Regions from separate parts of the Blastococcus goldschmidtiae genome, predicted to be linked through region 2. Evidence: riboswitches for the same ligand, from Rfam matches in the RefSeq annotation. Region 2 holds a riboswitch; each other region holds the start of a gene.
The links. Region 2 has a riboswitch for cyclic di-AMP ahead of RM425_RS06770 (LysM peptidoglycan-binding domain-containing protein). Riboswitches for the same ligand answer to the same signal wherever they lie in the genome.
Positions count from the first base shown of each region.

Region 1: it holds a riboswitch for cyclic di-AMP, as region 2 does, so the genes downstream of both, RM425_RS05470 (aggregation-promoting factor C-terminal-like domain-containing protein) here and RM425_RS06770 (LysM peptidoglycan-binding domain-containing protein) in region 2, are expected to answer to the same signal.
Region 3: it holds a riboswitch for cyclic di-AMP, as region 2 does, so the genes downstream of both, RM425_RS05705 (hypothetical protein) here and RM425_RS06770 (LysM peptidoglycan-binding domain-containing protein) in region 2, are expected to answer to the same signal.

Region 1 is NZ_JAVREI010000002.1:143,166-152,480, reverse strand. It holds gene RM425_RS05490 (GAF and ANTAR domain-containing protein) at 1-29, shown strand, start outside; gene RM425_RS05485 (hypothetical protein) at 30-440, opposite strand; gene RM425_RS05480 (hypothetical protein) at 458-706, shown strand; gene RM425_RS05475 (glycoside hydrolase family 3 N-terminal domain-containing protein) at 703-1,101, shown strand; gene RM425_RS05470 (aggregation-promoting factor C-terminal-like domain-containing protein) at 1,198-2,109, opposite strand; cyclic di-AMP (ydaO/yuaA leader) riboswitch at 2,186-2,339, opposite strand; gene RM425_RS05465 (class I SAM-dependent methyltransferase) at 2,466-3,107, opposite strand; gene RM425_RS05460 (SDR family NAD(P)-dependent oxidoreductase) at 3,112-4,020, opposite strand; gene RM425_RS05455 (flavin-containing monooxygenase) at 4,020-5,501, opposite strand; gene RM425_RS05450 (TetR/AcrR family transcriptional regulator) at 5,648-6,298, shown strand; gene RM425_RS05445 (universal stress protein) at 6,303-6,815, opposite strand; gene RM425_RS05440 (hypothetical protein) at 6,919-7,857, opposite strand; gene RM425_RS05435 (LLM class flavin-dependent oxidoreductase) at 8,207-9,315, shown strand, end outside.
Region 2 is NZ_JAVREI010000002.1:421,328-430,642, forward strand. It holds gene RM425_RS06745 (TVP38/TMEM64 family protein) at 1-29, opposite strand, end outside; gene RM425_RS06750 (hypothetical protein) at 71-220, opposite strand; gene RM425_RS06755 (IS110 family RNA-guided transposase) at 626-1,870, shown strand; gene RM425_RS21630 (DUF6153 family protein) at 2,079-2,525, shown strand; gene RM425_RS06760 (DUF305 domain-containing protein) at 2,607-3,209, shown strand; partial or broken gene RM425_RS06765 (IS3 family transposase) at 3,409-4,296, shown strand; cyclic di-AMP (ydaO/yuaA leader) riboswitch at 4,593-4,768, shown strand; gene RM425_RS06770 (LysM peptidoglycan-binding domain-containing protein) at 4,850-5,683, shown strand; gene lysA (diaminopimelate decarboxylase) at 6,180-7,493, opposite strand; gene RM425_RS06780 (FAD-dependent oxidoreductase) at 7,417-7,920, opposite strand; gene RM425_RS06785 (hypothetical protein) at 8,629-8,922, shown strand; gene RM425_RS06790 (four-helix bundle copper-binding protein) at 9,045-9,315, opposite strand, start outside.
Region 3 is NZ_JAVREI010000002.1:199,245-208,559, reverse strand. It holds gene RM425_RS05740 (bifunctional 3'-5' exonuclease/DNA polymerase) at 1-69, opposite strand, end outside; gene RM425_RS05735 (hypothetical protein) at 166-360, shown strand; gene RM425_RS05730 (DUF1330 domain-containing protein) at 398-760, shown strand; gene RM425_RS05725 (siderophore-interacting protein) at 873-1,742, shown strand; gene RM425_RS05720 (NADPH:quinone oxidoreductase family protein) at 1,820-2,791, shown strand; gene RM425_RS05715 (hypothetical protein) at 2,848-3,171, opposite strand; gene RM425_RS05710 (hypothetical protein) at 3,303-4,280, opposite strand; gene RM425_RS05705 (hypothetical protein) at 4,636-6,003, opposite strand; cyclic di-AMP (ydaO/yuaA leader) riboswitch at 6,219-6,382, opposite strand; gene RM425_RS05700 (SGNH/GDSL hydrolase family protein) at 6,628-7,485, opposite strand; gene RM425_RS05695 (phosphoenolpyruvate carboxykinase (GTP)) at 7,761-9,315, shown strand, end outside.

The DNA of each region.
Region 1 (9,315 bases), 280 kb from region 2:
TGGCCACCGGGGAACTGCTCGCCGACTGATCAGCGGTCCGGGTCCGGCCCCGGCTCCTCGGGGCTCCCGCCGTCCCGCCGCACCAGGTCGCCCACCGCTTCCTCGAGCCGGGCCCAGGTGCCGCTCCACTCGACCAGCGGCTCGAGGATCCGCTCGAAGACCGCGAGCTGCTGGTCGAAGGCATCCAGCTGGGCGCGCATGCCGGCGATCCCGGCCCGCTGTGCGGCGACCATGTCCGCGACCGCCCGCAGCTGGGCGGCCGACATGGCCCCCGGCGGGCTCGGCAGCGCGGGGATGGACAGCTTGGTGGGCATGGACCCGGCGACGGTCCGGGCCCGGTCGGTGAAGCCCCGGAGCTGCTGCACGAACTCCTCGACGGACCGGCCCACGAGGCCGCCCGGTGGCATGCCCCGTTCGGGTCCTGGTCGTTCCTCGGTCATGACCGGACGCTATGCCGGTGTGCGCCCCGGGGCGAGCGGGGCCGGCGCGCCCGGCGGTGGCGGCACGGTCCGGCACCCCCGGGCCGAGCCGTCCCAGGCCCGGTGCGGAGGTCGTCCCGGCCGCGACGGCCGTCGTCGACGGCCTGGCGGCGGCGGGGGTCACCTCCACGCTCGAGCACTTCCCGGGACCGGGCCGGGTGCGCGGGAACACCGACGACACCGCGGACGTCGTCGATGACGTCACGACGGCCGGGACGACCAGGTGACCGCGTTCACGGAGACGCTGTCCCGGACCGAGGGGCACCCGATGGTGATGACGTCGTCGGCGACCTACAGCCGGATCGACCCGGCCTCCCGGGCGGCCTTCTCGCCGGTGGTCATCGGCGACGTGCTGCGCGGGGAGGTGGCTTTCTCCGGCCCGGTCATCTCCGACGACCTGGGCAGCGCGGTCGCGGTGACGAACGTCCCGGTCGGCGAGCGGGCGGTGCGCTTCCTCGCCGCGGGCGGGACCCTCGTGCTGACCGTCGCCCCCGCCACCTTCCCGGCCATGCTGGAGGCGGTGCTGGCCCGGGACGCGGCCGACCCGGCGTTCGCAGCGGTCGTCGACTCCGCCGTGCGCACCGCGCTGCTCGCCAAGGCCGAGGCCGGGCTGCTCGGCTGAGCCCGGCACGCACGGAGCCGCCGAGATCACGAGATCTCGGCGGCTCCGGGGCGTCGACGTACCGGGATCACGCGATCCCGGCCGGGGGGGCTCAGCTCAGTACCAGCCCTTGGCCTGCGAGTGCGACCAGGCGCCGCAGGGCGAGCCGAAGCGGTTGTTGATGTAGATCAGCCCGGCGTCGATCTGGCGGTAGCCGTCGGAGGTCTTCGCGATGCCGGTGCCGGCCCAGGTGCTGTCCAGGAACTGCGCGATCCCGTAGGCGGTGCTGCGCGGGTTCTGCGCATTGGGGTTCCAGCCGCTCTCCTTGCCCCAGAGCTTCTCCAGGCAGGAGAACTGGGAGCTGTTGCCGCCGAGCTTCTGCAGGGCGTAGCTCTGGTAGGAGCCCGACGGCGCGGCGGGTGCCGCCGGACGCGCGGCCGCGCGGGGCGCCGGGGCGGCCGCGCGGGGCGCCGGGGCGGCCGCGCGGGCGGCGCGGGCTGCCTCCGCGGCCCGGGCTGCCTCCGCGGCGCGGGCTGCCTCCGCGGCCCGGGCTGCCTCCGCGGCGCGGGCTGCCTCCGCGGCCCGGGCTGCCTCCGCGGCCCGGGCTGCCTCCGCGGCCCGGGCTGCCTCCGCGGCGCGGGCAGCCTCCACCCGGGCCGCCTCCTCGGCCGCGAGCCGGGCGGCCTCCTCGGCCGCGCGGCGGTCGTGCTCGGCCTGCTCGGCGGCCATCTGGTTCAGTGCAGCGGCTGTCTGCTCGGCGTCCCGCGCGCTCCGGCTGGCGGCCAGCTTCTCCAGCGGTGCGACGACGTCGGTGTCCAGGGCGGGCGCCGACTCCGCCGTGATGCCGAGCTGCTGGGCGACGCTCATCGACTCGGTCTGCGCGACGGCCTGCGCCTCGGGCTCACCGGCCGAGAGGACGCCGACCATGACGGCGCCGGCGGTGGCCACGCCGACGAGGGCGGCGGACCGGCGCGCACCGAGGGGCGGGCGGTTGCGGAGACGTGCGTTCACCGTGGTGCGGAGGTTCATGAGGAGGTTCTGCTCCGGGGGTCAGGGCGCAGCAGAGCAGCCGCCCTCCAGGGGCGGCGAGAGCCTGCGGCTGTCCAGTTCTTCCGTGAGCCGCCTACCGGGTTAGCTGACGGGTTCGGGCGGGAAGCAGCCCTACCCCACCCCGGACTGGAGGTCCGGGGCCGGGATTCACCCCAGTACTTCGGTGGGTCCCCGGCTCGCCCCTCGGGACGATTCGGCGGCGCCCGGCGCGGAACCCTCGGGTGAGGGAGCCGCCGGCCGGACCGGGCCAACGTAACGGCTGTTATCGGTTCGTGACAACGCCGTGACCGTATTTCTTGGCGTGACGCATCTCCCGTCCGCGCGGCCGGGAGGGCTCACGGCAGCCGCCACACCGTCGTCCGGCGGACGCGCGCGGGCCCGCCTTCGGTGTCGACGACGTCGTGGACGGCCGCCTCGACCAGCCGGTGGTGCGGCAGGTACGGCCGTCCGGGGTCACCGATCAGCACCTCGGCGCCGGTGGCCCGAACGGCGTCCAGGAACGGCAGCACCCGGTCGGTCATGATCCGGTCGTAGCAGACGTCACCGGCCAGGACGACGTCGACCGACGGCGGCCCCTCTCCCAGCAGATCGCCCACCGGCTCGATCCCGGCCACGCCGTTGAGCGCCGCGTTCTCCGGGATGGCGGCCAGCCCGAAGGGGTCGATCTCGCTGGCCACGACCCGCGTCGCGCCGGCCATGACCGCCGCGACGGCGACCAGCCCGCTGCCGGCGCCCAGGTCCAGCACCGACCGGCCCGCGACGAGCTCCGGGTGGTCGAGCACGTAGCGGGCCAGCGCCTGCCCACCGGGCCAGGCCGCAGCCCAGAACGGCGGCTCCTGCGCGGTCCGGCCCTGCTCGACGGCCATCGCCTCCCACAGCGCGACGACGTCGGCGGCGACCAGCAGCTGCACCTCGGGCACCAGCGAGGGCCGGACCGGACGGGTGTGGGCGCGGATGAACTGGGCGGGCACGGTCACCCGGTCAGTCTCGCGCGGCCGTCCCGCCCATGTCGGAGGAGCTCTGGCCGGAGGAGCTCTGGCCGGAGGAGCTCTGGCCGGAGGAGCCCCGGGCGGCGATGCCCCGGGCGACCAGCCGCCAGTAGCTGCCCGGCCGCAGCCGCACGAGCGCGTCGGGCACCCGCGCGCTGAGGCCGATGAGCAGCCGGGGACGGCGCTTCTCGATGGCGGCCACGATCTGGGCTGCCGCCTTCTCCGGTGGGATGCGCAGCAGCCGGGCCATCTGCGCACGGCCCTCCGCCACCTCGGCGGGATCCACCCCGGAACCCAGGCGCGCGCTCTCGGCGATCCGCGTCCGGATGCCGCCCGGGTGGACCACGGTGACGCCCACCTCGTCGTCGGCGAGCTCGTGCCGCAGCGACTCGCTGAAGCCGCGCACGGCGAACTTGCTGGCGGCGTAGGCGGCCTGGCCGGGCGGGGCGAAGATGCCGAAGATGCTGGAGACGTTGACCAGGTGCGCACCGGGATGCGCCTTGAGCGTGGGCAGCAGCGCCGCGGTCAGCCGCACCACGGCACGGAAGTTGATCGCCAGCACCCAGTCGAACTCCTCGAGGGTGACCTGGTCGAAGCGGCCACCCAGGGCGACGCCGGCGTTGTTCACCAGCAGCGTCGTCCCCGGGTGGGCGGTCTCCAGCGCGGTCCCCAGGGCGTCGGTGGCCGCGTCGTCGGCGAGGTCGACGACGTAGGTGTCGACCTCGAGCTGAGGATGAGCTTCGCGGATGCGGTCGGCGACACCCGTCAGCCGGTCGCCGTCCCGGTCGACCAGCACCAGGGCGCTCCCCCGGTCGGCGAGCTGGACGGCGAGCGCCTCGCCGATGCCGCTGGCGGCGCCGGTGACGACGGCGGTGCCGCCGGCGAACTCGTAGGCGCGCATCAGGCGGCCACCCGCTCGGCGCGGGTCGGCGCGGCGCTGAAGGTGATGCCCTCGTCCTCGAGCGGACCCCGGCGCATCATCCGGACGTCCCGGATGTAGTTCTGGTGCAGCTTCCACGGCGTGCGGCTGCCCTGCTTGGGCAGCTGGGCCAGGCTGCGCTGCACGTAGCCGGCGGCCAGGTCGAGGAAGGGCAGGTCGGCGCCCTCGGGCGGCGCGACCGGCGTGGAGACGGCGAGCCCGCGCGCGTCCATGTGCTGCAGCAGCCGGCACACGTAGCGGTTGATCAGGTCGGCCTTGAGCGTCCACGAGGCGTTCGTGTAGCCGATGACCATCGAGAAGTTCGGGACGCCGGAGAGCATCATCCCCTTGTAGGAGACGGTCTCGGAGACGTCGACGGGCGTGCCGTCGAGGCTGAGCGTCATCCCGCCCATGGCCAGCAGGTTCAGGCCTGTCGCGCTGACGATCACGTCGGCGTCGAGGTGCTCGCCGGATTCCAGCTCGATGCCGGTCTCGGTGAAGGTCGCGATGCGGCCGGTGACCATCGAGGCCGCGCCCTCGCGCAGGGTGCGGAACAGGTCGCCGTCCGGGACGAGGCACAGCCGCTGGTCCCACGGGTCGTAGGGCGGGTTGAAGTGCGTGTCGACGTCGACGCCGGCGGGCAGCTGCTTCTCGGTGAGCCGGCGGATCAGCTTCCGGACGCCGTCGGGCCAGCGCCGGCTGGCCTGGAACAGCGCGGTGGTGGTCAGCACGTTCTTCCACCGCACGATCGGATAGGCGACCTTCGCCGGCAGCCTGCGGCGCAGGAGCTCGGCCAGCGGGTCGGTGCCGGGCAGCGACATGATGTAGCTCGGCGTGCGCTGCAGCATCGTCACGTGCGCGGCGTCGTCGGCCAGGTTGGGCACCAGGGTCACGGCCGTGGCGCCGCTGCCGATGACGACGATCCGCTTGCCGGTGGCGTCGAAGTCCTCGGGCCAGTGCTGCGGGTGGACGATCTCCCCGGTGAACCGCTGCTCGCCGGCGAACTCCGGGCGGAAGCCCTCGTCGTAGCGGTAGTAGCCGGAGCACACCGACAGCCACGAGCAGGTGAGCTGCACCGTCTCGCCGGTGTCGGTGCGGCGAGCGGTGACCGTCCACCGCGCCTCGGCGCTCGACCAGTCGGCCGAGAGCACCTGGTGGTGGAACCGGATCCTCTCCTCGACGCCGTACTCGCGGGCGGTGTCCTGGATGTACCCCCGGATGGACGCGCCGTCGGCGATGGCCTTGGCGCCGGTCCAGGGCCGGAAGGCGTAGCCGAGGGTGAACATGTCGGAGTCGGAGCGGATGCCCGGGTAGCGGAACAGGTCCCACGTGCCGCCGATGGCGCCGCGGGACTCCAGCACCGCGTAGCTCTTGTCCGGGCACTCGACCTGCAGGTGGCAGGCGGCGCCGATGCCGGACAGCCCGCCGCCGATGACGAGGACGTCCACGTGCTCGGGACTCATGTCCACACTCCAGGTAACGGGCCGGCCGAGGCGGCTCTGAGGGTTCGGCGGTGCCGCGGAACGCTGCACCGCCGACGCTATCGACACCCTGTCGAACGAGTCAACAGGGTGTCGAGCTACGGCGCGTTCGCCGGTACTCTTCCTGCATGTCCGACGGCGCCGCTCCACCGCCGGTGGCGGGGCGCGGCCGTCGTCCCCCGCGCGCCGGCGGGGACGACCGGGAGCTGGCGATCCTCGCCACGGCCGAGCGGCTGCTCGAGGAGCGCACCCTGGGCGCCATCTCGGTCGACGACCTGGCGCGGGGCGCGGGCATCTCCCGGCCCACCTTCTACTTCTACTTCCCGTCGAAGGACGCCGTCCTGCTCACCCTGCTCGACCGGGTGGCCGCCGAGGCCGACGCGACCATGGGCGCGGTGTTCGACACCCCGGCCGCGGGGCCGCGGGAAGCCTGGCAGCGGGCACTGGCCGCGTACCACGAGACGTTCCGCAGGCACCGCGCCCTCACCGTCGCATGGGCGGAGGCGCGCTCGACCAGCGAGGCCGTGCGCACGCTCTGGGGCGAGGTCTTCGAGCGCTGGGTGCAGCGCTGCGCGACGGCGATCGAGGCCGAGCGCGCCCGCGGCGCGGCTCCGGCGGGGCCGGCGGCCCGCGACCTGGCCATCGCGCTCACCTCGATGAACGAGCGCGTCATCTACGGATCGCTCAGCGGCGACGGGCCGGCCGTGGCCGACGCCGACGTCGTCCCGGTGCTGCTGCGGGTGTGGCTCGCCGCCGTCTACGGCGACGAGCCGCACTGACCCCTCAGGCCTCGACCGCGGCGTTCTCGCCGGTGACCGCCTCCAGCTCCTTGCCGCTGGCCCCGGTGCGGACGACGGTGACCGGGCACGGCGCGTGGTGCACCAGCTTGTCGCTGACCGAGCCGAGCAGCAGGCCGGTGAAGCCACCCCGCCCCCGGGCCCCCATGACCACCAGGCTGGCGTTCTCGGCGGCCTGCATCATCGCCTGCTCGGCCGGGCGGTGCGCCACGTGGCAGGTGACCCGCACCTCGGGAGCCAGTCCGGCCATCCCGACGTGCGCGGTCAGCTCGTCGTGGACCGCCTGCTCCCACTCGGGCAGCGGGGGGACGTACCCCGCCGTCCCGCTGGCCGGCTGCGGCGCCGTGGTCATCGACCAGGCGCGCACGACGTGGAGGTCGACATCAGCCCGTGCCGCGAGCTTGCCGGCCCAGATCAGCGCCTCCTGCGCGCACTTGGATCCGTCGTGCCCGACGACGATCCCGCCCTCGATCTCCACCGTCTTGGCGACCTCGCTCACCGCTGACCTCCTGTGCTCACTCCGACGACTGGACGCCGCACTCGCAGCAAGGCTCTCATTCCTGCACGACCGACGGGTCGCCCGGCGTGCCCGGCGCACAGGTTCAGGAGGACACGGGCACCGGCCGCCGCAGCAGCACCACGCCGTCGCCGGCGGCGCGCTGGCCGGGCGATGCGTCCATCGGCGCGGCGACCCGGACGTCGGCCGGGCCCGATGCGACCAGCTCGGCGTCGTACTCCCGGCCCTCGATCGCGACGTTGGGCTCGACCGCTTCGGGCACCGTCGCCGCGACCGCCTGCAGGGCCTCGCCGATGCGGCTGCTCAGCGCGCGCAGCGACCGGCGGGCCTGGTCGCGCTGACCGCGCAGGTCGGTCACCTGCGCCTGGAGCTCGGTCAGCCGCGCCTCGGCGGAGGCCGTGGCCTCCTCCCGCGCCCGGGTCGCCTCCTCGGTGATGCGCCGCCGCTCCCCGGCGGCCTCCGCGGCCAGCCGGTCCCGGTCCCGTGCCGCCTCGGCCGCCAGCCGGTCCCGCTCGTCGGCGGCTGCCCGCAGGAGCTCGGCGGCCTCCTCCCGGGCACGGTCGAGCATCGCCTGGGCCACGCCGCGCTGCTTGCGGGCGTGCTCGCGCAGCTCGTCGGCCGCGCGTACCGCCGTCTCCTTGATCTCGTGGGCCTTCCGCAGCCGGGCATCGGCCTCGCTGCGCGCCTCGGCGACCAGCTGCTCGGCCTCGCGCGCACCCGCGTCGATGAGCGCGGCGGCCTCCTCGGCGGCCAGCCGCAGCATCTCCTCCACGCGGTCGGACACCGGGAACACCACCCGCCCGCGCGGCGCGTCGGCCATCAGGCGGCGGGAGATCTCCAGCTCGGCCGAGCAGGCGCCGAACCGGCCCAGCAGGTCGTCGACCTGACGGCGCACGGTGCGCAGCTCCGACTCCGCCCAGGATACGTAGGTGTCGACCTCCACCGGGTCGTAGCCCCGCAGCCTGCTGCGGAACACCGGCGCGGAGCCGAGCATCGAGTCCAGCGCCCCGCTGTACGCGGGCACCGGCCTCCCGTCGGCCGCGCCGCCCTGCTCGCCGACCCCGATATCCGTCCGCACCGCCATCGCGCCGCCCCCTCGAGCCCAGGGCCCCCCCTGCCGCGGGCACCGGCCGGCGCCCGGGCGCGGGGCGGTCGCCCCCCACTGGTATCGATCCGGACAGTGCCAGAACTGCGGACGCCGGGCGGGGCGCCGTGACCGGACCGTGAACTGCCACCGGCGTAGTTCGACGCCGAGTGGCGAGTCGGTCACCCAGCGGAGTCGGTCCGTTCGCGGGTCGAGCGCGCGGGGAATGCCGATCCCGGTGGCGCGGTTCGGTCCGGTAGTTGTATTCTCAACCACCCTGGGGGCGGTCATGCAGTTCGGCATCTTCACGGTCAGCGACCTCACGCAGGACCCGACCACCGGTCGCACGCCGACCGAGCGCGAGCGCATCAAGGCGGTCCTCGCGATCGCGCAGAAGGCCGAGGAGGTGGGCCTGGACGTCTTCGCGCTGGGCGAGCACCACAACCCGCCGTTCTTCTCCTCCTCCCCCACCACGACGCTGGCGCACATCGCGGCCCGGACGTCCACGCTGCAGTTGTCGACCGCGACCACGCTGATCACCACCAACGACCCGGTGAAGATCGCCGAGGACTACGCGATGCTCCAGCACCTGGCCGACGGCCGGGTCGACCTGATGATGGGTCGCGGCAACACCGGCCCGGTGTACCCGTGGTTCGGGCAGGACATCCGCAACGGCATCGAGCTCGCCGTCGAGAACTACGCCCTGCTGCGCCGCCTCTGGACCGAGGAGGTCGTCGACTGGCAGGGCAAGTACCGCACCCCCCTCCAGGGCTTCACCTCGACGCCGCGCCCGCTGGACGGCGTCGCACCGTTCGTGTGGCACGGCTCGATCCGGTCTCCGCAGATCGCCGAGCAGGCCGCCTACTACGGCGACGGCTTCTTCTCCAACCACATCTTCTGGCCGCCGGAGCACACCCAGCGGATGGTCGAGTTCTACCGCCGCCGCTACGCGCACTACGGCCACGGCAGCGCCGACCAGGCCATCGTCGGCCTCGGCGGGCAGGTGTTCATGCGCCGCAACAGCCAGGACGCCGTGCGGGAGTTCCGGCCCTACTTCGACAACGCGCCGGTCTACGGCCACGGCCCCTCGCTCGAGGAGTTCTCCGCCGAGACGCCGCTGACGGTGGGCAGCCCGCAGCAGGTCATCGAGCGCACTCTCGGCTTCCGCGACTACGTCGGTGACTACCAGCGCCAGCTGTTCCTCATCGACCACGCCGGACTGCCGCTGAAGACCGTGCTCGAGCAGCTGGACCTGCTCGGCGAGGAGGTCGTGCCGGTCCTCCGCCGGGAGTTCGCCGCCCTCAAGCCGGCGCACGTGCCGGAGGCGCCCACCCACGCCGCCCGGGTCGCGGCCGCGGGCGGACCCACGGATTCCACCGTCCACGCCGACGGCGACTC
Region 2 (9,315 bases):
ACCGCTGTGCCGATGAGCAGGACCGCCACCGCGGCAAGGACACGCACCGAAACCCGCCGGGGGAGTGGGGTCACCCCGTCACCCGGACAGGTAGCTGCCCCGGCATCCGGCTGGAGCGGCGCGCCTTCCCGAGGTGTCGCCTGCGGACCAGTCGCATGAGCAGAGCGACCAGCAGGACCAGCGCCATGGCCGCGAGCATCGGTACATCCCCCGTGTACACGGGGTGAAGATTATTACGTCTGGTAGTAGCCGACCGTGGGAGTGCGTCGTCACGGTCGCGCGCAACTGTGGTGAGCTCGGAACCCGATAGTGCTCCCAGTACTGTACCGACCTGAACTCCATGAAGGGGCGCCGCTGGACGACGCTGCGACTCACTGGAGGACCCTCGACGAGCCGGTGACTGACTGAGAGGGTCGCTGGCGCACCCCGGGTCCCCACCGGATCACTGCCCGCTGGGCTTGCTGGAGGTCACAGCCAGGCTGAGTTCTGCAGGGGATCCGGTGGCCCGGGACGTGCCGACTGGCGACAGGGCTGAGCGCCTCGAGCGCCGATCAGTGAGCGACCGGCGTGCACGTCCCGAGACCACCGGGTGCTTCCCCGCTGCTGCAACAGCCAGGAGGCACACATGAACGATCCCACCGTCGCGGCCCGTCCGGCAGGGCCGGTGTTCGCCGGCATCGACTGGGCCAGTGCCGACCATGCGGTCTGCGTCGTCGATGCCGCCGGCGCGGTGTTGTGGCGCCACACGGTCGCGCATAGCCGCGCCGGGCTGGCTCGACTGGTCACCCGCCTGACCGAGCTGTACGTGGTTCGAGTCGGCATCGAACGCCCCGACGGGCCGGTCGTGGAGGCGCTGCTCGACGCCGGCCTGCCGGTGGCGGTGGTGCCGCCGCGGCAGGTGAAGAACCTGCGCTCTCGTTACCGGGGCGCGGGCAAGGACGACCGGTTCGACGCCTATCTGCTGGCCGACACGATGCGCACCGACGGGCACCGCTACACCGACCTGACCCGCGACACCCCCGCCACCACCGGCCTGCGCGCCCTGGTGCGTGCCCGCCAGGACCTGGTCGAGGTTCGGGTCGGTCTGGTCAACCAGCTGCGGCACACCCTGGAGCTGGCCTTTCCCGGCGCAGTGGGGTTGTTCTTCGACCTGCACAGCCCGATCGCCCGCGCCTTCCTGCAGCGCTTTCCCACCGCGGCCGAGGCAGCCGTCCTCGACGAGGAGACGATGGCCGCCTGGCTGGCCGCTGAGGGCTACTGCGGACGCACCCCGGCCGCGGTCTTCATCGACCGGCTGCGCAGCGCCCCGGCCGGGCTCACCGGTATCGAGGCCGATGCCCGCCGGCACATCACCCTGGCGCTGCTGGCCGCCATCGACGCCATCGAGGCCCAGGCCGCCGCCCTCAGCCGGCGGATCAAGGAGACCCTGGCTCTGCACCCGGACGCGCCGATCTTCACCAGCCTGCCCCGCGCCGGCCAGATCAGAGCCGCCGCCCTGCTGGCCGAGATCGGCGACGCCCGCGGCCGCTATCCGACCGCCGATGCACTGGCTGCCGCGGCCGGTGCCTGCCCGGTTACCTTCGAGTCAGGCAAGCATCGCGCAGTCGGGTTCCGCTACGCCGCCGACGCCAAGCTTCGCCGGGCGCTCACCGACTTCGCCGACGACTCCCGCCACGCCAACCCCTGGGCCGCCGACATCTACACCCGCGCCCGAGCCCGCGGCATGCGCCACCCACACGCCGTTCGAGTGCTGGCCCGCGCCTGGACCGCCGTCATATGGCGCTGCTGGCAGGACTCAGTTCCCTACGATCCGGCCCGCCACGGCGCCCTCAACCGCTACCTCAACCAGGACGCCGCAGCGGCGGCTTGACACAGGGCTACTCAGCCGGTGAGCACCTCTGGGCGACCCGCATCAGGGTCGGGGTCATCCCCTCCGTCGGCAGGTCGTCCCGCCAAACGTCGCGGACTCTCTGGATGACCACCTCCGGGAGACCCAGGCGCCGTCGGTTTGTCTTGGCGGCTTACTACTACGTGGACCAGTACCCTGAGATCGGTTCGTGAAGGGGGTGGTCGTGCCAATGCGAAAGCTGTGGATCCTGTGGTTGTTCGCCGGTGTCCTGTCGATGCACGGCGCCCAGCACGTCTTCGCCGAACCGGGGGTCGGCGGTAGCGCCTCGGCGCACGCCGATAACGGCATCGGTCACCCATCCGCAGCATCGGCCGCGTTCAGCCCGGAGTCTTCGCTCAGCGGTTCCTCCGTGGCCGCCCCCATCCAGCGTTTGGCGGCAGTAGCCGGGATTCCGACGCCGGGTGATGCACCGGATCATGACCTCGCCAACCACGCGTGGTCCCTGTGTCTCGCGGTCTTTCTGGCTGGGTTCCTCGCTCTTCGGGCAACGGGTCGAGGGCGGCGCCTTGCTTCGTCGGCCCGGTGCGCCGTCGAACGCGGGCTACGACCGCCGATGGGTTGGTTGAGGCCTCCACGACCACCGGAACTAGCGTCGCTGTGTCTCCTGCGGATCTAGGCCGACCGATCTGGACCCCGCCGACCAAGGCGTCGGAGGGGTCGAACGGCACGCCGGCACCGCAACCAACAGGAGACTGCAATGACCCGCACCACAGCACGACTCGTCCAGCTGACCGGCGGACTCATCGCCGGCACGATCATCCTGACCGGTTGCTCGGGCAGCTCCGGTGGCTCCTCCGCCGGCAGCAGCCCCGGGGCGGAGAGTTCTGCGACCGAGGAAGCGACGTTCAACGATGCTGACGTCGCCTTCGCGCAGGGCATGATCCCGCACCACGAGGGGGCCCTCAGCATGTCAGATGTCGCCGCGGAGCGAGCCACTGATCCCCGCGTCGTCGACTTGGCCAACCGCATCGAGGCCGGGCAGGACCCGGAGATCGATCTGTTGACCGGATGGCTCGAGGAGTGGGGTGAGCCGCTCGAGTCCGATGGCATGGGTGGCATGGACCACGGTTCCAACGACATGGACATGGACATGGAGGAGATGCCCGTCGCGGGTCCCGAATTCGACCGGATGTGGCTGCAGTCCATGATCGAGCACCACATGGGTGCTGTGCAGATGGCACAGACGGAGCTCAAGGATGGACGGGACACTGAAGCGCTGGAGCTGGCGCAGCTGATCAGCGAGACGCAGATGCAGGAGATCGCCGAGATGGAGGCACTACTCGTAGAGCTCGGCGGCTGATCTCCACCTGGTGCTGCCGGTCACTGATCGGCAGCACCAGGTGCCTGATCACCCTTATATTCCCGCCTCCGAGAGGCTCCATCGTTGAGCCGACACAGCGGGCGCCGATGATGCGGTCGAACAGCGACCGCCCACCGGTGTGACCGGGCCACCGGCCGCCGACTGCCATTGGTTGTCGATCGGCCGATGACGACCGACGACCCGGGGGCAGCCTCCCAAAATGACGTACCCGCTGGTCCAAGAGCTCGCCGAGAAGATCCCCGTCGCGGTGACCTGCCGGGTGCTCGGCTTCTCCACGCAGCCTTCTACAAGTGGCAGACCAGCCCGGTCAGCCAGCGCGACCTCGCCGACGCCTACCTCACCAACGCCCTCATCGACGCCCACGGCGATGACCCGGAATTCGGCTACCGGTTCGTCGCCGACGAAGTCGCCGGCGTTGGCCTGGTCGCCGGTGAGCGGCGGATCTGGCGGCTGTGCTCGGCGCAGAAGCTCTGGTCGACCACGGTGCGCAAGGGGTGGCGGGCAAGAGCCCCGGCCCGGCGGTGCACGACGACCACGTGCAGCGGAACTTCACCGCGCCCGCCCCGGACCGGGTGTGGCTGACCGACATCACCGAGCACCCCACCGCGGAAGGCAAGCTGTACTGCTGCGCGGTCAAGGACCTGTTCAGCAACCGCATCGTCGGCTGCGCGATCGACGAGCGGATGACCGCCCAGCTGGCCGTCACCGCACTGCGCACGGCAGTGGCCCGACGTCGGCCCGGCGGTGTGGTCGTGGTTCACAGCGACCGCGGATCGCAATTTCGAGCAAGATCATTCCAGGCGGTCCTGACCGCCGCAGGCCTGCAAGGTTCGATGGGGCGAGTTGCTTCGGCAGGTGACAACGCTGCGATGGAGTCATGGCACGCGCTGCTGCAGAAGAACGTCCTGGACCGCCGCCGCTGGCGCACCCGCGCCGAGCTGCACGCCGCGATCGTGTTCTGGACCGAGCACACCTACAACCGCCGCCGTCGGCAACGCGCACTGGCAAGCTCACCCCGGTCGAGTTCGAACTCGCCTTCACCACTCAAGCCGCTATCGCGGCATGATCACTCCCAACCACCGTCAACCGAAGCTGCAGCAGTCCCGATCGGCGTCGGATACACCGGCGGCGTTCTGCGGCGTCAACTCGAGGTCGTGCGGCTCCGCGTCTGAAGCGGTCAGGGAAGACACCTGGGAGTCCGCCGTCAAGCAGTGGTTGACCGAGCTGACAATCACACGCGGTGCAGGCTCCTATGACGCATAGTTCATCCTCGCGGGCGCAGCGGGGAAAGTCGACCCGGGGGTTGCTGCCCTCATCCGGAGTCTGCATACCGTGCTGAGGTTCGCCGAGCGGTGGACCCGGATGATGGCACCGCCGAACCTGCCCGCCGTCACACCGGTCCTGTTGAAAACGACGGGCAGGGCGGGGGACCCACCTCGCATGACTAGGCCTTCAGGTCTTGGGGTGAAGCCGTGTGATGCGGCCGGGCAGCTCTCGCCGGAACCCGACAGCTAACTCCGTAGGCGGCGAGAGGCTCACCACCTATGTCTAAGCGCTACGTCGGGCGGCACCGCCGCCCTACCCGCAACCCTGTCGTGGCGGCCGTGGCACGACCCGCCGTGGTCGTCGCGGCAGCAGCGGCCGTCTCCGTCGGGATGATCGCCCCCGCTCAGGCTCACTCCGGGGACCACACGGTTCGCTCCGGCGACACCCTCGGCGGACTCGCGGCCAGCCACGGCACCTCGTGGCGAACGATCTACGCGGACAACCGCGACACGATCGGGTCCAACCCGAACCTCCTGCGCATCGGTCAGGTGCTCACCACCGGCGGCTCCGGCTCGACGCCGTCAGCGGCCAGCGGCTCGAGCGCGTACACCGTACGCGCGGGAGACACGCTCAACAGGATCGCTGCCCGGCACGGCACCACCTGGCAGCAGCTGCACGCCCTCAACCGGGAGGTCGTCGGCGCGAACCCGAACGTCCTGCGCGTCGGTCAGCGCCTCCTCCTCAGCGGGCAAGCCTCCCCGGCCGCCGCGCCGCGTGCCGTTCCAGAGCGCGCCAGCCGTGGCTCGGACAGGCCCGCCCCGGCCCCAGCCCCCGCGCCGACGTATGCAGCGGCTGCGCCTTCGAGCGCCTACGGGGCGTGGGATCCGCACGTCCGACCCGCCGTCCAGGAGATCGCCGATCGGTTCGGCATCTCGACAGTCCTCACCCGCCCCGGGCACACCCCCACCCAGGGCCGCGCGGCTGACTTCATGGTCTACACCGACCGGGCCAAGGGAGACGCCGTCGCCCAGTACGTGATCGACAACGCGGCTCGGCTCGGAGTCGAGAGCGTGATCTGGCGGCAGCGGATTGCCGGTCCGTGGACCGGTTGGGCGTGGCGCGCAATGGAAGACCGCGGATCCGCCACGGCCAACCACATGGATCACCCCCACGTGGCGTTCCGGTGAGCCGGGTAACCGACTGACCGCGGTGGTCCGTTAAGCCCGGACCGACGACAAGCGTCCCCTGCCCCGCTGTTCGGTGGGGCAGGGGGCGCTGTCTACGGGCGGCCCGACGTTCGGGCACGCCGCCGCGGCTGTGGTCCCTGGCTGCCCCGGTGGACATGACCCACTGACCCACCGACTCCCGCCTCACAAAGTCTTCTGTGTGGAGCCGGCGCAACTGCGACTGATGTGTCCAGACAGCGGACGCCAGCCGAGTCACGCCCCCGCGTGCGTAGCTCGTCGGTCGGCCGATGTCGACCGCCAGCCTGGGGCCCGAACCAGTCCCGACGGTGGGATATCCCTGGTCTGCGGATTCGCATGAGCTCCGCGAAACTCTCGGTTCCTGTCGGGTGCCGGCGGAGGGCCCCCTATGAGTGAGCAGTGATGATATGTCGCCCCCATACCCGCGCCGCTCTCAGAGTCAAGTCACTGCTCTTTGGCGTTCTGCATCCGACCTGGCTCATTCGGCCACGTCCTCCAAGGCCAAGAGGTCGTCGATCGTCTGCCGTCGACGGATCAGACGCACGGCGCCTCCATCGATGAGCACCTCGGGTGCAAGTGGACGTGAGTTGTAATTCGACGACATGCTGGCTCCGTACGCCCCGGTGTTCATGAAGACGACGAGGTCGCCGACCACGACGGCCGGCAGTGGTGCGTGCTCGACGACGCCGTCCGGACTCTGGGTGAAGACGTCTCCTGACTCGCACAGGGGGCCGGCCAGCACTGTGGCCGACACGTCCCCGTCACGCCTGTCTCCCTCCCGGGTGATGACCTCGGTGCCGTGACTGCTGCCATACAGGGCAGGCCGGATGAGATCGTTGAAGCCGGCGTCCAAGAGGACGAATCGGTTCGACCCCATCCGCTTGAACGCGCGGACCTCGGCGACGAGCACTCCGGAGTTCGCGACGAGAAAGCGCCCGGGTTCGATCTCCAGTCGCACGTGGTGCCCCAGGTGGGCGGTCAGTTCATGGCGCGCGTCGTCCCAGAGCCGGAAGTACCGATCCGTATCCACGATCGGATCGGCAACTGTTTCTCTGACGGTGAGGCCACCTCCCGCGGAGATCGCGCGGATGTCGTGGTCGATCCTCTTGGCATCTCGGACCATCGATTCGCACACCCGCTCGAGGTGCCCGTAGTCCACCCCTGAACCGATGTGCATGTGCAGGCCGATCAGGTCGAGACCGTGACGATCGACGGACTCCACGACGTCGGTCAGGTCCTCATGCCAGATACCGTGCTTACTCGCCGGGCCGCCGGTGTTCGTCTTCTGACTGTGCCCGTGACCGAAGCCGGGATTGACTCGTATCCACACGGGATGCCCGGGGGAGATCTCTCCGAGCTGCTCGACCATCTGCGGCGACCCAACGTTCACCGGGACACCCAGATCGGCAACCCGCTGGAGCGTTTGCCGATCGAGCACGTCTGCGGTGAAGACGATCGGATCCTCATCCCCACCAGGGGTGTACCCGGCTGCCAGCGCCCGCTCGATCTCACCGGCCGACACGGCGTCAACCATGACTGCCTCTTTCCGCATCAACCTCAGGATGTGAAGGTTCGACGAGGCCTTCTGCGCGAAACGGATGGTGTCGAACTGCCGAAGTAGGTTGATCTGCGTGCGGATGCGCCCGGCGTCGTAGATCCACACCGGTGTCCCGTACCGCTCGGCGACGGCGGCGATCGTCGCGCCGTCCATCCCGTCAGGAGCGGTCAGCGTTCCCGGTCGTCGTGTCATCGCGTCCTCCATCAGCGCCGGTGCAGCATTCTCGGTCGGCATGCGTCATGCAGGAGCGGGTGGCCACGACGACGTAACCCGCCGACATGCCTCCAGCCGTCGTCTCGACGTGGCACATCCCGCCGTCCTCGTCCACGTCCCGGCCCCACACGCCCTCGACAACGACGCCGCCTCGGCGGACGAACGCCTCGGCCAGTCCGGCGAGGTATCGGCCAGGGTGAAAGTGCGCCTGGTACTGGAAGTGCAGTGCTGCGGCGACCTCGAACGGCAACGGGGCCTCGCGCGACATGGTCACCGGGAACCCGATGCGTTCGGCGACCGACCTCGCCCTCCTTCTCGATTTCCGCCACCTTGGCGTCGTCCTCGGTGTAGACGACGTGCGGGTGACCGTGCTCGAGCATGCAGTCGATGCCGAGGGTCTCGATGAGACCGAGGATCTCTTGCAGCCCGGCCACATTCGCCTCCGCATAGGCGGCTGCAGCGTCGAGGCCCCGTGTCTGCTCGATCTTCGAGTACGGGGCTCCGTGGCCGTTGGTGACCTTCACCGTGGAGTGGGTGGTCACCGATCGACCGATCGACCGATCGGCTCGGCCGAGACGACGGCTACACGACGGCCGGCACGCTGGAGGCGTAAAGCGGTGGTGACACCGACGATCCTCCGACCGAGGACCATGACATCCGCGGCCAGTGGACGCGGCTCGGTCGACCCCAGATCCAAAACCGGCGTGGTGTCTACCCACGGTGAGACGTGACGGCCTTCAGCGACTGGCATGGTGCGCGTTCCTTTCGATTGATGACGTAGTTCCGACCTGCTCGCGCTGACCCGGGCCTGCGGCATCTACCCGACCGGGCGTCCCGAGACCGCTGCTACACCGAACTATCATGGGTTCGACGTGGTGATGGCCGGGGGATAGGCAGCACCGTCCCCGCGAGCCGGCCTGGTCCGGGGAGGGGCAGTGCAGGGGGACTTTTTGTGCTGGGCCCTTGTGCACGTCTCCAGAGGGCACGATCGGCTCCGGGTAGCTGGCCAGTGGCGACCGCCAGAGAGGGACGCCGGTCAAACGTCACGGCGTCGAAAGGCGCCTGGGTCGGTTCGGAGGTACACCCATGGCGGCCGGATGAGATGTCTCCGCGTCGCGCACGCTGTGCGACCCGGATATCAGAGGAGATGACGTTCATGGAGATCACTGAGGGATACGTGGTGGACCTCGCCTGCCTGCGGCGGTATCCGCAGCAGGAGTACACCTCTCGCGCCGCGGAGCACACCACAGAGTGCGCGTTGATGGGCCACTGCGTGGAGAGCGGCTACGGCCTGGTGGCAGATGACAACCTGCTGGTTCCGCTGGACATGGAGGCCACACGGCAGGTCGTGTCGGCCCTGGCCACCGCCGGCCCTCGCGGTGTACGACTCCGCGCGACGCGGGAGGACGTTGACGGCGAGTTGCACACCACGAACGTGCGAGTGCTGTGACCCTCCTGGCGGCGCTGCCGGGGCGAGGATTTCGGGAAAGACGGTCGGCGCGGGACGCCCGGCGGCCGAGGTCTCGTGCCGGGCGCCCGTGCGGACCGCAGTTGGGGCGTTGCGACGACGCGTTAGCCGAGAGAGGCGATGAGATCCCGGCAGGCCTGCTCGCATCGGCGGCAGGATTCTGCGCACACCCGGCAGTGCGCGTGCATCTCCGCGTGCTCGGTGCACTCGTCCCCACAGACCTTGCACGCAGCGGCACACGCCTCCAGAACCGCGCGCGTGAGATTGGCGTCGTAGCCGGTGTGCCGGGAAAGCACGCGGCCGGTGGCGTCGCAGATGTCGGCGCAGTCGAGGTTGCTGCGGATGCACTTGGTGAGCTCCGCGACCATGTCCTCA
Region 3 (9,315 bases), 220 kb from region 2:
CCGGAGGGCGCCCGCGGGCTGCTCGACCTCGACGTGCTCGCCGCGGCGCACGAGGACGATCCGGTTCACCCCGGCAGTGTCGCCGACGGGTGCGCCGGCGCTGCGGACATCGGCCGATCGCCCGACCGAGGGCTGATGACGGCGCCGCCGGGGTAGGGCGTGACCATGGATGCCATCTCGATGGGAAAGGCCGGCCTGCAGGGCTGGCGCGCGAAGGTCGCCGACGCCGTGGCGAGCCCGGTCGCGCGGCGCTCCGGGTTGAGCGACGACCAGGTGCGGGCGGTCGTCGGCGGCGCGTTCTTCGTGCTCGCCGTCGTCTACGTCGTCCAGACGCTCCGGCAGCAGCTGCAGCAGACCTGACCCGATCTCCGGTGCCGGAGACCGGTTACCGTGCGGCATGGCTGTCGATCCCCGTGGCTCGGACCTCAAGCGCTACCTGCAGGACGACCCGGGCGGACCCGTCGTGATGCTCAACCTGCTGCGCTACGCGGACGGGGGCAGGGAGACCTACGAGAAGTACTCCTCGGCGCTGCGGACGACCTTCCTCGCCCGCTACGGCGCCGAGGTGCTCTACGCCGGTGACGGGTCGACCGCGCTGGTCGCAGAGCCCGGGCAGGAGTGGGACGCAGTACTGCTGGTCCGCTACCCCTCGCGCGAGGCGTTCAGCCGGATGGTGGCCGACCCGGAGTACCAGCAGTTCACCCATTTCCGCACCCAGGCGCTGACCGAGGCGGTGCTGCAGGCCACCGTCCCTAGGTGAGGGCACCCTAACCACGCCGCTTCGTGCCGGGCTAGGGTTCGGCCGAGGGGGCACCCGACCTCGCGCCGAGCACGGCCGTCCCGCCCCCTGGAACCGTTCCGGAGGAGCAGGCATGACCGAAACACGACGGGGTGGCCCCGACGGCCGCCCGCCCCGCAGGCGGACGGCCCGGGTCGCCGAGGTGCTGCGGACCTCGCGCATCACGCCGCACCTGGTCCGCGTCGTGCTCGGCGGCGAGGGGCTGGCCGGCTTCCCGGCCGGCGAGTTCACCGACCACTACGTGAAGCTGCAGTTCCCGCCGGCCGGCGCGTCCTACCAGGCCCCCTACGACATCGACGAGCTGCGCGGGCAGCTGCCGCCGAAGCAGTGGCCGGTCATCCGCACCTACACCGTGCGCGCCTGGGACGCCGCCTCCGGTGAGCTCACCATCGACTTCGTGCACCACGGCGACGCGGGCGTGGCGGGGCCCTGGGCCGCGGCCGCCCGCCCCGGCGACCGGATCCAGTTCCTCGGCCCCGGCGGCGCCTACCGCCCACGGCCGGACGCCGACTGGCACCTGCTCGCCGGCGACGAGTCCGCCCTGCCGGCCATCGCGGCGGCCCTCGAGGGGCTGCCCGCCGGCGCGCGGGCACTGGCCTTCGTCGAGGTGGCCGGCCCCGTGGAGGAGCTGACCGACGTGGCTGTGCCCCCGGGGAGCGAGCTGCGCTGGCTGCACCGCGGGGATGCCGCACCCGGCGAGGCACTGGTGGCCGCGGTCCGTGCTGCCGAGCTGCCGGCCGGCCGAGGGCACCTGTTCGTGCACGGCGAGGCCTACGCCGTCCGCGAGCTGCGCCGGCACCTGCGCGGGCTCTACGGCCTGGCTCCCGAGTGGACGTCGATCTCCGGCTACTGGCGGCGGGGGGACACCGAGGACGGCTGGCAGACCACCAAGCAGGAGTGGAACGCCGCGATCGAGGCCGAGGAGACGCCGGCCAGGGCCTGAGCCCCGGGCCGGGGCTCGGGCCGGGCACGGCCGTCTGACAAGCTCGGGTGGACCGAACACCGACCTCAGGAGGACCCGTGCGCGCCGCCCAGATCTCCACCCTCGACGGCCCTGGGGCCATCCAGGTCGTCGACGTCCCCGAGCCAGAGGCCGGGGACAAGGTCCTCATCGAGGTGCACGCTGCCGGCGTCACGTACCCGGAGGTCCTGCAGAGCCGCGGCGAGTACCAGATGAAGCCGCCGCTGCCGTTCATCCCGGGCAGCGAGGTGGCCGGCGTCGTGCGCTCCGCCCCCGAGGGCAGCGGCTTCACCGCCGGGCAGCGGGTGGCGGCGTTCCCGTCCCTGGGTGGGTTCGCCGAGGTGGTCGCCGCGGCGCCGTCCATGGTGTTCGCGCTGCCGGACGGCACGAGCTTCGCCCACGGCGCCGCCCTGCCGATGAACTACCTGACGATGCACTTCGCGCTGCGCCGCCGCGGTCAGCTCCGCGAGGGCGAGACCGTGCTGGTGCACGGCGCGGCCGGCGGTCTGGGGACGGCGGCCGTCCAGCTGGCGAAGGCCTACGGCGCCCGCGTGTTCGCCGTCGTCTCCAGCGACGCCAAGGGCGAGGTGGCCCGGGCCGCCGGCGCCGACGAGATCGTGCCCTCCGACGGCTTCCGGGACGCGGTCAAGGAGCTGACCGGTGGGCGCGGCGTCGACGTCGTGGTCGACCCGGTCGGTGGCGACCGGTTCACCGACTCGCTGCGCAGCCTCGGTCGCGAGGGCCGCATCCTGGTGCTCGGCTTCACCGGCGGGGAGATCCCGACGGTGAAGGTCAACCGGCTGCTGCTCAACAACGTCTCCGTCGTCGGCGTGGGTTGGGGCGCGTTCTGGTCCACCAGCGCCCGCGACTTCCCGAAGGAGCAGTGGCAGGAGCTCTACCCGCTGCTCGAGAGCGGCGCGCTGGACCCGGTCCTGGGCACCGTGCACCCGCTGGAGGACGTCGTCGCGGCCGTCACCGAGCTCGACGAGCGCCGCGCAGCGGGCAAGGTCCTCCTCCGCGTCCGCGGCTGACCGCTGCGGCTGCGGCTGCGGCTGCGGCTGGCGGCTGGCGGCTGGCGGCTGCGGCGCTACTCCCCCACGAGTCGCCGCAGCCGCCGCGCGGGCTCGCACAGCAGCACGCCCGGCAGGCGCAGGGCGACCGAGGCCACCCGCACCCCCAACCGCAGCAGGTCCGGCCACTCGGCCGGCCGGGGCGCGGGCGCCACGGGCCGCTCTCGCACGGGCGGCGGCACCGGCGGGAGCGGGAGCTGCGGTGCGGCCGGCGGTGGCGCCAGCACGTCCATGGCCGGATGGCTGCGGCGCGGCGCGCGCAGCGAGGCGAAGGACGGGATGGGTGGCGCCAGGGGCGATTCCCCCTCGCCGCTCCCTCGTCCGCGACCGGTCGTGGACACGGCTGGTTCCTCCAGGTGGGGTTCCGGGATCAGGGTGACCGGGGTGGATCAGTGGTCGCCCGGGGCCGTCGACACTAGTGCCGGCGCCGGACGCGCCCGGCGCGGGTCGGCCCCCGCCGACGCGGCAGGCGTCAGCGGTAGTTCACGTGGACGTGGTCGAAGTGGTTCGCCGTCACGCCGCCGCGGTTCTCCATCTGTTTCCAGGAACCGCCTGGCGAGCTGAGCATCCGCTGCTGCCAGATGACGTAGTCCACGCCCAGCTCGTTCCAGTGGGCCACGTGGTAGGCCGCGATCGCGTCGCCGAGGGCCGCGTTCGTCATCACCATGTAGTCCACCGCGAGACCGGACGGGTGGCCGCCGGGGTCGGCGGCGCTGGCGCGCGTGCCTCCGAGCGCGATGGAGCCCGCTCCCGGGACGTTGCTGACGACGGCGTCGGCCGCCGCCTGGGCCCGGGGGTTGATGGCGCCGGCGGTGTTCCTGATCCGGGCGCGGACGGTGGCGGCCACCGAGCCGGCGGCCTGAGCCACGGCGGCGGCCGGTGCCTTCGGGGCGGGCCGCGCGGCAGCCGTCGGCTGCTCGGCGGCACGCTCGGCGGCACGCTCGGCGGCGGCCGCCTCCTCGGCGGCCCGGCGTGCGGCGGCCGCCTCCTCGGCGGCCCGGCGTGCGGCGGCCTCGGCCTCGGCCTCGGCCTCCACCTGCGCCTGGGCCGCGGCCGCGGCCGCGGCCGCGGCCTCCGCCTCGACGCGCCGCTGGTCGAGCACCGCCTGATCGGCCGCGGCCTGCGTCATCAGTGCTGCGGCCTCGGCGTCCTCACGGGCGCTGCGGCTGGCGGCGATCTCGGCCAGCGGCTCGAGCTCGCGGGTCACGTCCTCGGGAGCGGGCGTGGCCTCGAGGCCAAGCTGACGGGCCACGCTGACCGATTCCGTGCTCACGGCCTCCGCCTGGGCGGCGGGGCCGGCGCCGATGACCAGGTTCACCACGAGAGCACCGGCGGCGGCCACTCCCAGGTAGATGCCCGGACGGCGGACGGCTGCCGGAGGACGGCGGTGAGAGCTCGACCGGCGGTGGGAGCGCGCCGGTCGGTGCGAGACGGTGGTGCGGGGGTGCATGTGCGCGGGTGCTCCGGAGGTGCGTGCGGCGGCGTCCGACCAGGGACGACGAGGTGCTGCGACGGGTGTGCGGTCGGCGGGATCGGCGGCTCCGCGGCGAGCCGGACGCGGCGGGGGGCGAGCGCAGGGCCGCGGCTCGCCCCCGCCCCGCGAGGGACGACGGCGATCCGGCGGCGTCCGTCGATCTCCCCTGGTGGGACGTGGTGACCGTCGGACACTGCCACGGTACCCACCGTTACGGATCCGTGACAATCGCCGGCGGCGTGTCCGTGCGGGACACGCCTGTCCGCGCCTGCGTCCGGGCGCGGACCACCACCGCCGGCCGTCGCACATCGCGACGGCCGGCGGGACGGCGTCAGCGGTAGTTCACGTGGACGTGGTCGAAGTGGTTGGCCGTCACGCTGCCCCGGTTCGCCATCTGCTTCCAGGCGCCACCGGGTGAGCTGAGGTAGCGCTGCTCCCAGATGATGTAGGCCACGCCGAGCTCGTTCCAGTTGGCGATGTGGTAGGCGGTGATGGCGTCCCCGAGCGCGCGGTTCGACATGACCATGTAGTCCAGCGCGAGCCCGGAGGGGTGCCCCCCGGGATCGGCCGCGCTGGGGCGCGTGCCACCGAGCCTGATGGAACCGGCGCCGGGCACGTTGCTGACCACCGCGTTCGCTGCCGCCTGCACCTGCGGCCGGACCGCTCCGGCGTTGTTGGTGATCCGCGCGACTCCGCGTGCGGCAACCGGGGCGGCTGCGGGGACGACCGACGGTGCCGGCACAGCGGCCGCGAGCGGGGCGGGCGCCCGGGGCGCGGGCGGTGCGGGCGGGGCGGGCGCCCGAGGCGTGGGCGGTGCGGGCGGGGCGGGCGCCCGAGGCGTGGGCATGGCGGACGCCCGCGGAGCAGGCGCCGCGACCGTCACCGGAGCAGGAGCGGGCGGGGCAGCGGCAGGTGCGACCGGCCGCGCGGCGGCGGCCTCCTCGGCAGCTGCGAAGGCCGCAGCCGCCTTCATCCCGGCCTCCGCCTCCGCAGCGGCCATCGCCGCGGCCGCCTTCATCCCGGCCTCCGCCTCCGCAGCGGCCATCGCGGCGGCCGCCTTCATCTCGGCCTCCGCCTCCTCGGCAGCGGCCATCGCCGCGGCCGCCTTCATCCCGGCCTCCGCCTCCTCGGCAGCGGCCATCGCCGCGGCCGCCTCCATCCCGGCCTCCGCCTCCGCAGCGGCCATCGCCGCGGCCGCCTTCATCCCGGCCTCCGCCTCCTCGGCAGCGGCCATCGCCGCGGCCGCCTTCATCCCGGCCGCCTCCTCGGCGGCGCGCCGGGCGGCGGCGTCGGCCTCGGCACGCTGCTGGTCCAGCGCGGCCTGGTCGGCGGCGGCCTGCGCGAGGCCGGCGACGGCCGCCGCCTCCTCGCGGCTGCTGCGGCTGGCCGCCAGCTCCTGGAGCGGCTCGAGCCGGTCCGCCACGTCGTCCGGCGCGGTGGTGGTGCCGATCCCGAGCTGCCCGGCGACGCTTCCCGACCCGGAGGGGGCGGGGGCCGAGGGCGCCGGCCCGGCGCTCGCGGCACCGGCGCCGACCGCGTCGGCGCGCGGGGCGACCTCGCTGCCGATGAGGGCGGTGGCCAGGACGAGGCTCGCGGCGGCGGACGCCAGGTAGGTGCCGGTGCGCACGCCGACCGCTGGGCGGCGGCGCGGGGAGGAGTGCCGGCGGCGGGCGCCGGAGATCGTGGTGCGGACGTTCATGGGTGCGGGTGCTCCGAGACGTGGGGCAGCGACACCCCGGCACGGGGTGAGGAGCTGCACGAGTGGGATCGGCGGGACTGCGCTCCGGGCACGCCCGCCTGCAGGCGGGCATGCGGGGAGCAGGGGCGCGGCTCAGCTGTGCGGGTGGACCCGCCGTCGGTAGTGGGTGCGGGCAGGTCCAGCGGCGGTGCAGGGGCGCGCCATCCGGCGGCTCTCCGTTCTTCCGATACCGCTTACCGGGTTAGCTGACGGGTTCGGGCTCAGAAGTGCCCTACGCGCGACGGATGCGTCTCCGGTGCGCGATTCACCCCAGTGCTGCGGTGGGTCCCCGGCTCGCCGGCGTCCTGCGTGGACGACGGCGACTCAGCGGCGTCCGCCGGACTCCCCGGGGAGGGGACGTGGCGACCGGCGGACGGCATGACGGTAGGCACCGTTATGCATCCGTGACAAACGACCAGGTAGTCGTGCCGATTCATGCGCCGGGCACCCGCCGGGGACCGTGTCCACCCGACCGGCAGGGCCGGAACCGGTCTCCCCCCCGCCGCCCGGGGAGCCTGCAGCGCGACGGGCTCCGGCGGCCAGATCCGGGGCCGGGGTGCAGCGGCCGGCTCGAGGAACCGGGGGTCAGAGGCGCCGCAGGGCCTTCATCGCCTGGGCCGCCATCCGGGCCTCGCCCAGGGCGTTGGGGTGTACGACGACCGGGTTGGTGCCTCCGACGACCGGCTCCACCCAGCGGACACCGATCGGCTGGCAGGCGTCGTGTCCCTCCGACACCCGGGTCATGTCCACGTAGGTCACGCCCGTGGCCTTCGCCGCCCGGCGGATGGCGTCGTTGAGAGTCGCCTGCACGCCCCGCAGGTAGGGGACGTCGCCTTCCGCGACGGGCATCTGCGGGAAGCACCCGCCGGTGGCCGGCAGGATCGACGGGTAGCCGAGGATCGCGACCTCGGCGCGCGGGGCCTTGGCGCGCACCGCCCGGAGCGCCTGGACCAGCGACGGGTACGTGGTGGTGCGGATGGTGTCCTCGAAGGACGAGCCGTACCGGTCACGGCACGGGCTCCCCCGGCCGAGCGTGGAGAGCCCCGCTGCGCCGCACTGGGTGATCGAGTCGATGAACACGCCGCTGTCGTTGCCGCCGATGGTCATCGTGATCACCTGCGTGTCGCTGCTGACCGCGTCCAGCTGCGGCGCCACACCCGGGTACTGAGCGGCGAGGTAGTCGCCGGTGTCGGCTCCCCCGCACGTGACGTCGGTGAGCCGGGCGCCGGTGGCCGCGGCGATGACGTGCGGGTAGTTGGCCGTCGAGCGCAGGCACTGCGGTGGGGCTGTGAGGTCGGGCGGCAGGACACCGGACGCCGCGCTGTAGGAGTCGCCCAGCGCGACGTAGCGGACCGGGCCGCTCCCGCCGTGCGCCTGCGCCGGTGGGGCGACCAGCACGAGCGTGACGAACAGGGCCGACAGGACGGCGGCGAGACGGCGCACGGGGCAGCTCCGGAGGGGGCGTGGACAGGCCGCACGGGACAACGACGGCCCGATCCCCGGGTTACGCGCGTCACACCTGCGAGCGTGGACGTACCTCTTCCGGATGCCCGTGGGCGGTCCGGAGGCCTCCCGGCGTACATCAGCGGTAACACGCCTGACACCATCACCGAACGATTTCCCGATCAGGGGTCCACACCACTCCCTCGCAGAGTGGCGCGGTGGCTGGATCGTGCCCGGGACGAGAAGGTGGGTCGTAGCGGATGGAGAGGATCCTCGTGACTGCCATAGACGCGGTACTGGACGAAGCTGGACTGACGAACGAAGCCGTCCGGTCCTACGTGAAGCACTGGGCACAGCACACCGGCGCCGAGCGGGTGGAGGTCATCAACGCCTCCGACGACGCGCGGCTGATCCGCGAGTCGCTCGACGCGGGCGAGTTGCTGCCCGCCGGGGAGGGCCGCTACTACTCCCGCAGCCACCCGAAGGACACGGCGCGCTCCGAGGAGCGCACCGTCGTCGCGACGAACGACCCCGAGGACAAGGGCGAGTACAACAACTGGCGCCCGGCCTCGGAGATGCGGCCGATGCTCGAGGAGCGGATGGCCGGCAAGTCCGCGGGCAAGACGATGTACGTCGTCCCCTACGTGATGGCGCCGCCCGGGTCTCCCCTGCAGCCCTACGCCACCGGCGTCGAGCTGACCGACACCCGCACCGTCGTGCTGCACATGATCCGCATGGCGCGGGTCGGCGTGCAGTACGTCAACGATCTGGCCGACCAGGACTACTTCGTCCGCGGCGTGCACGTCACCGGCGACCTGGACAACCTGGGCCAGGGCACCGCCGACGATCAGCGCTACTTCGTCACGATCGCCGACGAGCGCACGATCCTGCACTACGGCTCGTCCTACGGCGGCAACGCGCTGCTGGGCAAGATCGCCCACGGCCTGCGTCAGGCGACCTACGACGGCTGGGCTTCGGGCAAGTTCCTCTCCGAGCAGTTCCTGCTGCTCGGCATCACCGACAAGCAGACCGGCCGCACGTACCACATCTGCGGTGGCATGCCGAGCGCCTCGGGCAAGACCAACCTGGCCATGATCCTGGCGCCCGACGCCCTCGGTGACCGCTACCAGGTGCACTTCTACGGCGACGACATCGCCTGGCTGTGGGTGGACGAGGAGGACGGTCGCGTCTACGCGATCAACCCCGAGTTCGGTGCCTTCGGCGTCGCCAAGGACACCAACGAGGCCACCAACCCCACGGCCGTGGAGGCCATCGCCGAGGGCACCGGGACGATCTTCACCAACGTCGCCTACAACGAGCAGACGCAGGACGTCTGGTGGGAGGGCAAGTCCAAGCAGCCGCCGGCCGACGTCACCGGCTGGCGCGACTGGAAGGGCGAGCTGATCTCGGAGCGCTCCGAGGCGGAGAAGGACGCGCCCTGGGCGCACCCGAACAGCCGGTTCACCACCACGCTGGCCAACATCCCGAACATCGCGCCGGACTACGAGAACCCGAAGGGCGTGCCGGTCGACGCGATCATCTTCGGCGGGCGCACCCGTGACCGCGAGCCGCTGATCCGCGCGATCACCGACCTCGCCGAGGGCGTCTACGACGGCCTCACCCTGGGCGCGGAGGCGACCTTCGCCGCCGAGGGCACCGAGGGCGTCCTGCGCTACGACCCGATGTCGATGCGGCCGTTCATGGCCTACTCCGAGGGCGCGTACGCCGCGCACTGGATGAAGATCATCGGTGCCGCCAAGGACCAGCCGGTCTTCGCCCACGTGAACTGGTTCCAGCGGGGCGAGGACGGCCGCTTCCTGTGGCCGGGGT